3 regions of the Paenibacillus sonchi genome follow, and region 3 is predicted to be linked to each of the others. Evidence: riboswitches for the same ligand, from Rfam matches in the RefSeq annotation. Region 3 holds a riboswitch; each other region holds the start of a gene.
What was found. A riboswitch is a leader RNA that binds a small molecule or an ion and turns the genes downstream of it on or off. The one in region 3 is predicted to bind thiamine pyrophosphate.
Positions count from the first base shown of each region.

Region 1: it holds a riboswitch for thiamine pyrophosphate, as region 3 does, so the genes downstream of both, thiC (phosphomethylpyrimidine synthase ThiC) here and JI735_RS23080 (ABC transporter ATP-binding protein) in region 3, are expected to answer to the same signal.
Region 2: it holds a riboswitch for thiamine pyrophosphate, as region 3 does, so the genes downstream of both, JI735_RS20515 (thiamine phosphate synthase) here and JI735_RS23080 (ABC transporter ATP-binding protein) in region 3, are expected to answer to the same signal.

Region 1 covers NZ_CP068595.1:2,035,551-2,038,826, forward strand. Annotated here, with positions in the region: gene JI735_RS09470 (tetratricopeptide repeat protein) at 1-252, shown strand, start outside; gene trxB (thioredoxin-disulfide reductase) at 272-1,225, shown strand; TPP riboswitch at 1,300-1,405, shown strand; gene thiC (phosphomethylpyrimidine synthase ThiC) at 1,623-3,276, shown strand, end outside.
Region 2 covers NZ_CP068595.1:4,639,820-4,643,095, reverse strand. Annotated here, with positions in the region: gene JI735_RS20525 (thiazole synthase) at 18-782, opposite strand; gene thiS (sulfur carrier protein ThiS) at 888-1,091, opposite strand; gene JI735_RS20515 (thiamine phosphate synthase) at 1,157-1,759, opposite strand; TPP riboswitch at 1,883-1,984, opposite strand; gene JI735_RS20510 (SDR family oxidoreductase) at 2,163-3,032, opposite strand.
Region 3 covers NZ_CP068595.1:5,174,477-5,177,752, forward strand. Annotated here, with positions in the region: gene JI735_RS37465 (ABC transporter permease) at 1-316, opposite strand, end outside; gene JI735_RS37470 (ABC transporter permease) at 316-669, opposite strand; gene JI735_RS23080 (ABC transporter ATP-binding protein) at 650-1,417, opposite strand; TPP riboswitch at 1,537-1,640, opposite strand; gene JI735_RS23085 (amino acid ABC transporter substrate-binding protein) at 1,988-2,839, shown strand; partial or broken gene JI735_RS23090 (amino acid ABC transporter permease) at 2,897-3,276, shown strand, end outside.

The DNA.
Region 1 (3,276 bases), 3.1 Mb from region 3:
TGGAAGCAGTTCATCAGCCGTCTCTACCCGGATGTTCCCTTGTTTAGGCATACTGCAGGCTGGTGTGCAGCTCTGGAATATTTAACCGCCAAGCTGCATGGCTATCCGCTTACCTATCGTGAGGCTGCCCAGTGCTACAGCGTTTCGGTTTCGATGGTAAGCCGGTACGCGCGGCGTATTCATCAAGTCTGCGGGTTCCCGCAGGACGGGGCGGCAGGTGACATTTTGCCGCCTTTTACAGAAAATATCTGACCCTAAGGAGGATATACTCATGTACAAAACCATTGTAATCGGAACAGGCCCGGCAGGACTGACTGCCGCGATTTACCTGGCACGTGCCAATCTCAGCCCCCTTGTTATTGAAGGCCTGCAGCCCGGAGGACAATTGACTACAACGACAGAGGTAGAGAACTTCCCTGGTTTTCCTGACGGCATCCTGGGTCCGGATCTGATGGATAACATGCGCAAGCAGGCAGAGCGCTTTGGGGCTCAATTTAAGAATGGCTGGGTGGAGGCTGTGGACTTCTCGCAGCGCCCGTTTAAGATAACCGTGGATGGTTTGGGTGTGCTGGAAGCAGAGACCGTAATTATTTCGACCGGGGCTTCGGCGAGATACCTGGGCATCCCGGGAGAGCAGGATAATGTCGGACGCGGAGTCAGCACCTGCGCTACTTGCGACGGGTTCTTCTTCCGCGGCAAAAAGATTGTAGTGGTCGGCGGCGGCGACTCCGCCATGGAGGAAGCGAGCTTCCTGACGCGGTTCGCTTCCAGCGTGACCCTGGTCCACCGCCGTTCGGAGCTGCGCGCTTCGAAGATCATGCAGGACCGCGCACGGGAGAACAGCAAGGTGGCGTGGGCACTGAACCGTACGCCGCTTGAAGTCGCCATCGGGGATACCGGGGTGAAGGGACTGAAGGTCCGCAACAATGAGACGGGGGCTGAAGAGCTTGTGGAAGCGGACGGCGTATTTGTCGCTATCGGCCATACACCGAACACGGCCTTCCTGGGTGGCCAGATCACTACCGATGCTAACGGCTATATCGTTGTGAATCCGGGTACAACAGAAACTAACATTCCGGGCGTGTTTGCTTGCGGCGATGTGCAGGATACCCGTTACCGCCAGGCGATCTCGGCTGCCGGGACCGGCTGCATGGCTGCCATGGATGCCGAGAAATATCTGGAAGGCTCGATGGTGCATGACTGGAGCGAAACGCTGGATAAGTAACGGAGGCGCTCAGTCAGCAAAATTTTTAGTTGACACAAAATACCAATCCATGTAAATTGTATTTACTTAGATAAGATACCCACTAGGGGAGCCTGAATAGGCTGAGACGGGATAACTGATTCCCGGACCCTTGAACCTGATCTGGATCATACCAGCGTAGGAAAGTGGAGTCGGACCTTTTTTAGCGCAGCCTTCTTTGGCTGTTCCTGAATAAAGCCGCTCCAGGTGGAGCGGCTTTTTGAATTATAAGAATTTATAGACTTGGCGCTATAAGTTATCCTTATTAATTCTCGCTGAAACGGTACCCTCCTTATGCAAGGACGGTGCAGCCGTTTCTGCTTGCTGCGTGATTATCTTATCTGCATATTGCTCATAGGGCATAGAGGAGGAGATAAGAATGTCAGATTCAGTAAAGAAGGAAGAGGTTAATCTTTCAGGATTCCCCGCGAGCCGGAAGGTGTATGTAGAGGGCTCACGCCCGGACATTCAGGTTCCGATGCGTGAAATCTGTCTTAGCCGGACTGAGGGCGTGGCGGGAGATTCGGACAATGCGCCGCTGCGTGTCTATGATACCAGCGGGATTTATACGGACGACGGACAAGAGACCGATATCCGCAGGGGCCTTCCGCCGCACCGGTTATGCTGGATTGCGGAACGCGGAGATTCGGAAGAATACGCCGGGAGAGCCGTGCAGCCCAGGGATAACGGAAGGACTGTGGACGGGTTGCCGGAAGAAGGCTTTGCCGGCTTGAAGCGGCGCCCGTTAAGAGCGCGTGAGGGCCGCAATGTCACCCAGCTGCACTATGCGCGGCAGGGGATCATTACACCGGAGATGGAGTATATCGCCATCCGTGAGAACACCCGGCCTGAATTTGTAAGGGACGAGGTCGCGGCAGGCCGGGCCATTATTCCTTCCAATCTCAACCATCCCGAGAGTGAGCCGATGATCATCGGGCGTAATTTCCTGGTCAAGATCAATGCGAACATTGGAAATTCTGCCGTATCTTCATCCATCGATGAAGAAGTGGAGAAGATGAGGTGGGCAACACGCTGGGGAGCCGATACGATTATGGACCTCTCCACCGGTGCAAAAATCCATGCCACCCGCGAATGGATTATCCGCAACTCGCCGGTTCCAATCGGTACAGTGCCCATCTATCAGGCGCTGGAGAAGGTAAAAGGAATCGCTGAGGATTTGACCTGGGAGCTGTACCGCGACACGCTCATTGAACAGGCGGAGCAAGGCGTGGATTACTTCACCATTCATGCCGGGGTGCTGAAGCGCTATATTCCCCTTACGGCCGGCAGAATGACAGGAATTGTCTCACGGGGGGGTTCCATTATGGCGGCCTGGTGCCTTGCCCATGACCAGGAGAACTTTTTATATACGCATTTTGAGGAGATTTGCGAGATTATGAAAACCTATGATGTCGCCTTTTCCCTGGGAGACGGACTCCGCCCGGGCTCCATCGCCGATGCCAATGATGAGGCCCAGTTTGCTGAACTGGAGACGCTGGGGGAGCTGACGGCGCTGGCCTGGAAGCATGACGTTCAGGTGATGGTGGAAGGTCCAGGCCATGTGCCGATGCACAAGATCAAGGAGAATATGGATAAGCAGCTGGAGCTTTGCCGGGAAGCGCCTTTTTACACACTCGGCCCGCTGACCACGGATATTGCCCCCGGCTATGACCATATTACATCGGCAATCGGTGCGGCGATGATCGGCTGGTTCGGGACAGCAATGCTCTGCTACGTTACCCCGAAGGAGCATCTGGGCCTGCCGAACAAGAACGATGTGCGTGAAGGTGTCATTACTTACAAAATCGCTGCACATGCCGCTGACTTGGCCAAGGGGCATCCGGGCGCGCAGGATCGGGACAACGCACTCTCCAAGGCGCGGTTCGAGTTCCGGTGGCGTGACCAGTTCCACTTGTCGCTGGACCCGGAACGCGCGCTGGAGTACCATGATGAGACGCTTCCGGCGGAAGGCGCCAAAACAGCGCATTTCTGCTCGATGTGCGGCCCCAAATTCTGCAGCATGCGGATCTCGC
Region 2 (3,276 bases), 530 kb from region 3:
TTCGGTTAGGCTTAGAATCACTTCAGAAATCCGGTCAAAGGCGATGAGGCGACCGCCGTCTCTTCCACCGGACCAAGTCCGGCCAAATAGGCCTTGCGGCCTGAGGAAACTGCTTCGCGAAAGGCTTCGGCCATCAGCAGCGGATCACGGGCGGTGGCGATAGCCGTATTGAGCAGCACAGCGGAGGCCCCCAGCTCCATCGCTTCCGCCGCTTCGGACGGGCGGCCGATACCGGCGTCAACAATAACCGGAAGATCCACCTCCGAGATGAGGATGCGGAGCAGCTCTTTGGTCCGCAGGCCGCGGTTCGAGCCGATTGGCGAGCCGAGCGGCATAATTGCGGCTGCTCCAGCCTCTTTCATCCGAATTGCAGCGGAGAGGTCCGGGCTCATATACGGCAGCACTACAAAACCTTCGGCGGCCAGTATCTCCGTAGCCCGGATGGTCTCCAGATTATCCGGCAAAAGATATTTCTGATCGTTAATGACCTCAATCTTGACCCAGTTGCCAAGGCCTGCGGCTCTGGCCAGCCGGGCGATCCGCACCGCTTCCCCGGCGGTGCGTGCCCCTGACGTATTAGGCAGCAGGGTCATATGGGGAGGAATATGGCTGACAATATTGTCGCGGCTCTCGGGATCTACGCGGCGAAGGGCAACCGTGATCACCTGTGAGCCTGAAGACGCGACCACCTCGGGAATCAGCGTATTCCGGCTGTATTTGCCGGTGCCGATGAACAGCCGGCTTGATAATGTGATGCCGCCAATCACAAATGGATCTAACATAAACTCGCCTCCTGGTATAGAATAGGATAATAACTTCCGGGTTTGCTGAACGAGAGCTCCATGGGACTGAAACACCCGCATTGGCCCGCATCCGAAAACATCGTTTCAGCCCCCGCCTACAAAATGCACCAGCTCCAGCCGGTCTCCTTCGCTGAACGATGTCCCGGCGTAATGCTCCCTGTTCACAATTTCCCCATTGCGCTCCACGATCACAAGCCGTCCGCTCCATTCGGGCCGGCTGAGCAGATCTGCTACCGTCCGGCAGTCTTCCGCAATCTCCAGGGCTTTGCCATTGATGATCAGATTCATGCCTTCTCACCTCCTTTGCGTTATGACATCCAGAGCAGCACGAACCGGATGAGACTGACTCCCACTCAAGCCTCCCGGACCGCCAACCGGTAAGCACGCGCGGCGGCCACAGGGTCTTCCGCACCGCAAATGCCGGACATGACCGCAATCCCGGCTGCGCCCAACCGGATCACCTGAGCGGCATTGCCCGGCTCTATGCCGCCGATGGCAATCAGCGGAATACGGCTGCGGCGCACCGCTTCCGCCAGCAGCCCCAAACCGCGCTCCTGCTGACCGGGTTTGCAGGCGGTAGGAAAAACATGGCCGAACAGGCCATAGTCGGCCCCCTGCCGGCCCGCTTCCGCAGCTTCCGCCGCGGAATGCACCGACCTTCCCAGCCGCAGGCCGGGAGCGGCGGCACGGGCCGCGGCCGGCGGCAGGCTGTTCCAGGCCAGTTGAACAGCGCCTGCACCGGCGGCCAGCGCAACATCCAGCCGGTCATTGATGACCAGGCTGGAAGCGGGAACCCCCGCAAGCAGCAGCTGCTTCGCCATGCCCAGCAGTTCCAGGGCGGGCCGGTGCTTTTCCCGGAGGTGGATGTAGTCCACGAGCGGATATACAGCCGCTGCAAGATTAATGAACCTTCCCGGCTCCAGCTTCCCGTCCGAGATCATATGAATCTCCGCCACAGCTTCACCTTCTTTTCGCTATATTCTTGGAGCAGGCCGGACACACAAAAAAACCGCCCCCCGATAGGAGGCAGTCATAAATTTGTACAGGAATACGGGCGTATGGATACAACCCCGCTGCAGTTCATTCATTCTCCGCTTTCCTACGCTGGTTTTAACCAGATCAGGTTCAAAGGGTCCGAACGGAACGTTCGTCTCAGCCTTGCGGCACCCCTAGGGACAATTCCAATATTCAGTTGCTGACGTGGTTCATATTAACATATAATTCCTCGGAAAAGCTATCCCTTTTGCCGAAAAACTGCTTCCCTGGCACTTGGCATGTGCAGCAAAAAGAGCGGGCCGCGAGGGCACGCTCTTAAACTGCTGCTGTATTTTTAAGCAAGCCTGGTTTGCACACCAGCACTTAGCCGTTGACAATTTCTCCGCCATTGACATGCATGACCTGCCCGCTGACATAGGATGAATCCTCCGAGGCCAGGTAGACATAGGCCGGAGCCAGCTCTTCCGGCTGTCCCGGACGTTTCATCGGCTGTGTGCCGCCGAACTCGCTGACCTTTTTGGCATCAAACGTGGATGGAATCAGCGGTGTCCAGATCGGGCCCGGAGCTACGGCATTTACACGGATGCCTTTTTCCGCCAGATTCATCGACAGCGAGCGGGTGAAGCTGAGAATTGCACCTTTGGTCGACGAATAGTCCAGCAGCTGCGGGCTGCCCCGGTAGGCTGTGATCGATGTCGTATTGATGATTGTAGACCCTTTTTTCAGATGCGGCATGGCGGCCTTGGTCAAATAGAACATGGAGAAAATATTGGTGCGGAACGTCCGCTCCAGCTGCTCCGAGGTGATATCCTCAATCTTGTCCTGCGGATGCTGCTCGGCGGCGTTGTTGATCAGAATGTCGAGTTTGCCCAGGCCTTCCACCGTTTTGTTGATCAGATCCTGGCAGAACGCTTCTACCCCGATGTCACCGGCAACCAGAATACACTTCCGGCCCTCCTGCTCGACCTGGCGTTTCGTTTCCTCGGCATCGGCATGCTCATTCAGATAGGAAATGACCACATCCGCACCTTCTTTGGCAAAATGAACGGCAACCGCGCGCCCAATGCCGCTGTCGCCTCCCGTAATGAGCGCCGCCTTGCCCAGCAGCTTGCCTGCCGCTTTATAGCTTGAGGTTTCAAATTCCGGGCGCGGCTTCATCTCGCTCTCAATTCCGGGCTGCCGGTCCTGCACCTGAGGTGGCAAAGTTTTTGTGGATTGCTTGTTGTCTGGCATGATCCATTCTCCTTTCGCTGTGCAACTTTTTTGGGAAGTAACCACATCGTATTAGGATGGCTTATGCGTCATCAATTATACAATCGCTTTACGTTATGTTACTTACCACACTTCCAGGTGATCCAAACAAAAAATCCAACCGTTTTGGGTGGGGACGGCACCTCGTCATCATCACCTATCTCCGCATACCCGCAAAAAAAAGGCCCACGCAGCCGGAGCCGCCAGAGCCATTTTACAAGATTTC
Region 3 (3,276 bases):
CTGCACTTTGCAGATTGCCCGCCATCCGGCGGCTGAAATACCCGAGTCCCCGGCTACCGCCCAGCCATTCCCCGATTGTTGCGCCAATCACACAGTAGACAATAGAGAGCTTGAGTCCCGAAAACAGCGAGGGCAGTGCCGGGGGAATCTGGGTTTTCCGCAGAATCTGCCAGCGGTTTGCACCTAGTGTAAGCAGTAGCTCTTTGTACACCACACCGCTTTTGTGCAAACCGTCATAAGTGCCGATGACGACCGGAAAAAAAGCGGTCAGAAACACCACCGCCACCTTGCTCCACAGGGTATAGCCAAACCACATTATAAAAATGGGGAGAGCGCGATCAGCGGAATCGTCTGGCTGATGACCAGCAAGGGGTACAGCGCCTTTTCCAGCGGAGAGAACATATGCATTCCGGTACCCAGCAGCACACCGCAGCACACGGACAGCACAAAACCCAGCAGCACCTCCTGCAGCGTAGCGGGCAAATGTTCTCCAAAGAGCAGCAGCCTCTGCTCCAGCATTGCCGTCCATATGGCCGTAGGGGCCGGAAGAATGAAGGCAGGGACAAGCTTTAACCGGGCTTCGCATTCCCAGGCGGCAAGAGTCAGCAGCACCAGCAGGGCGAAAGGACCATATTCGCGTAAAAATGTTCTAAGATATGTACGTCTCATACAGCCTCCGTTCCAAATCCGCCCGTAAAGCAACAAAATGCGGGTCATAGTTCAAGCGGTAATGTCTGGGGCGCGGAAGATCTACCAGGAATTCCTGAACACCGCCGCCAGCGCCGCCGGACATCAGATAGATCCGGTCACTGAGCAGGAGCGCCTCCTCCAGATCGTGGGTGATGAACAGCACGGTCTGCTCCAGACTGCCCCACAGCTCCAGCAGCCAGCGGTGAAGCCCGCGTTTGGTGATGGCATCCAGCGCTCCGAAGGGTTCATCCAAAAGCATGAGCTTATGGCCGGCAGCCAGCGTCCGCAGCATAGCGGTCCGCTGGCGCATTCCGCCGGACAGCTCGTGCGGATAACGCTGCTCTGTACCTTCCAGGCCAAAACGCTCCAGCATATTGCGGATACGCCTTACCGCCTCCGTTTTGCTGCCTGTTCTGTTCAGCTCCCAGGGAAGCAGGCAGTTGTCGAGCACGGTTCTCCAGGGCAGCAGAAGATCCTGCTGAGGCATATAGGCAACCCGGCCCAGGCGTGAGGAAGGATCGGCGGATATCGTTCCAGGAACATTAAGCTCACCGCCGGTCTGCTGAAGCAATCCGGCAATGATTTTGAAAAGTGTGCTTTTACCGCAGCCGCTGGCACCGACCAGAGAAATGAATTCCCCTTGGCGCACATTCATTGACAGTCCGCTGAATACCGGAGTTTCTGGAGATGTGCCGAAAGAATAGGACAGGTCCGTCATTGAGATCATATTCGTATGTGCTAAACCTCCTTTCATTTGCGCGGCAACACAATAAAGACCCACCGGTCTCCGAGTGGAGACAAATGGGTCTGAAAGGTTCAGGCAGTAGACGTATAGCGGCACCGCTGATCGTTTCTGTTCCACTTCCCTCCGCTGGTATGATCCAGATCAGGTTCCAAGGGTCCGAAGCTTCACGCTTCATCTCAGTCGGCAGACTCCCCTAGTGAAATAGCAGGTCAATATTGAATTCGCAATTGCTAATTAATATAGCATATTCAGGCGTGTTGTCAAAGGATCAAAGCTCAGGAAGGTCAGGTTCGCTGGTTGAAGATTCGGACTCAGAAGCGTTAGATCGTTGAACCAGGTTCTTTTTAACGCTGGCGGATTTAGCAGGTTTTTTGGGCAAACTAACACAATCCGGCACATGAATCTGCAAGAAAGTAACCATTAAAACGTTTACAATATAATTCCGATGTTTATAATCGGAAAAGTTCTTGACTCCGCTGACATGCTGGTGTTACTATTCAATTTGCCGGGAAAGCCGGAATATACAGAGATGATGAGAGGGGCTAACTATTTATGAAAAAACTAAGTCTGACTATCCTGATGCTGCTTACGGCGGTACTGGTAGCGGCATGCGGCAATAATACCAACAATGCGGCAGGAAATAATACAACAGCCGGGTCCTCCGCGGCTCCGACTGCAGAAGCTTCAGCTCCCGCTGAACAGAACAGCCTGGATGCAATCAAAGCAAGCGGCAAGCTGCGCATCGGAACCGAAGGCACATATGCGCCGTTTACTTTCCATGATGCCTCGGGCAAGCTTACCGGATTTGATGTGGAAATCGCTGAAGAGGTGGCTAAGCGGCTGGGAGTGAAGCCGGAATTTTTCGAAACCCAATGGGACGGCATTTTTGCCGGGATGGATGCCAAACGCTTTGATGTCATTTTCAATGAAGTTTCGATTACGGATGAGCGCAAGGTGAAATATGATTTCTCCGATCCGTACATTGTCTCCAAGGCGGTATTGATCGTTGGTGAGAAGAATGAAGACATCAAGACCTTTGCGGATCTGAAAGGCAAAAAAGCCGGCCAGTCCCTTACCAGCAATCTGTCCGATATCGCGCGTGAGAACGGTGCGGAGCTTGTGGTCACCGACGGCTTCAACCAGGCGATTGACCTGTTGACCTCCGGCCGGATTGATGCAACCGTGAATGACGGGCTGTCCTACCTGGATCTGAAGAAGCAGAAGCCGGATGTTAAAATTAAGGTTGTCGACGAAATCGCCGAGGGTTCCCAGAGCGCTGCTGTCTTCCTTAAGGGCAACGATGAGCTGGTAGCGGCAGTGAGCGAAGCATTGGCGGCTATGAAAAGTGACGGCACGTACCTGAAGATTTCCGAGAAATATTTCGGTGCCGACGTTTCCAAATAATAACGCATGGACCAGGCGGCTCCGGCCGCCCGAAGTCCGAAGAAGGATGTCTGATCAATGGATGACCGTAAAATACAAATTTTCCTCGATTCCTTGCTGCCCCTGCTCAAAGCCGGGGTGGCTTTTACCATTCCGCTCGCAGTAGTCTCCTTTATTCTGGGCCTGCTGCTGGCCATTTTTACCGCACTTATCCGGCTGTCGCCCTGGACTTTGCCGAAGCTGATCGCCCGGTTCTACGTCTGGATTATCCGCGGAACGCCTTTGCTTGTACAGCTGTTTATTATTTTTTACGGGCTGCCGGCGGTGGGGATTATCCTTGATCCGTTTATTGCCGCAACAATCGGGTTTACGCTCAGTGTAGGGGCTTATTCCTCTGAGGTTGTGCGGGCTGCAATTCTGTCCATACATAAAGGCCAGTGGGAAGCTGCGTTCTCCGT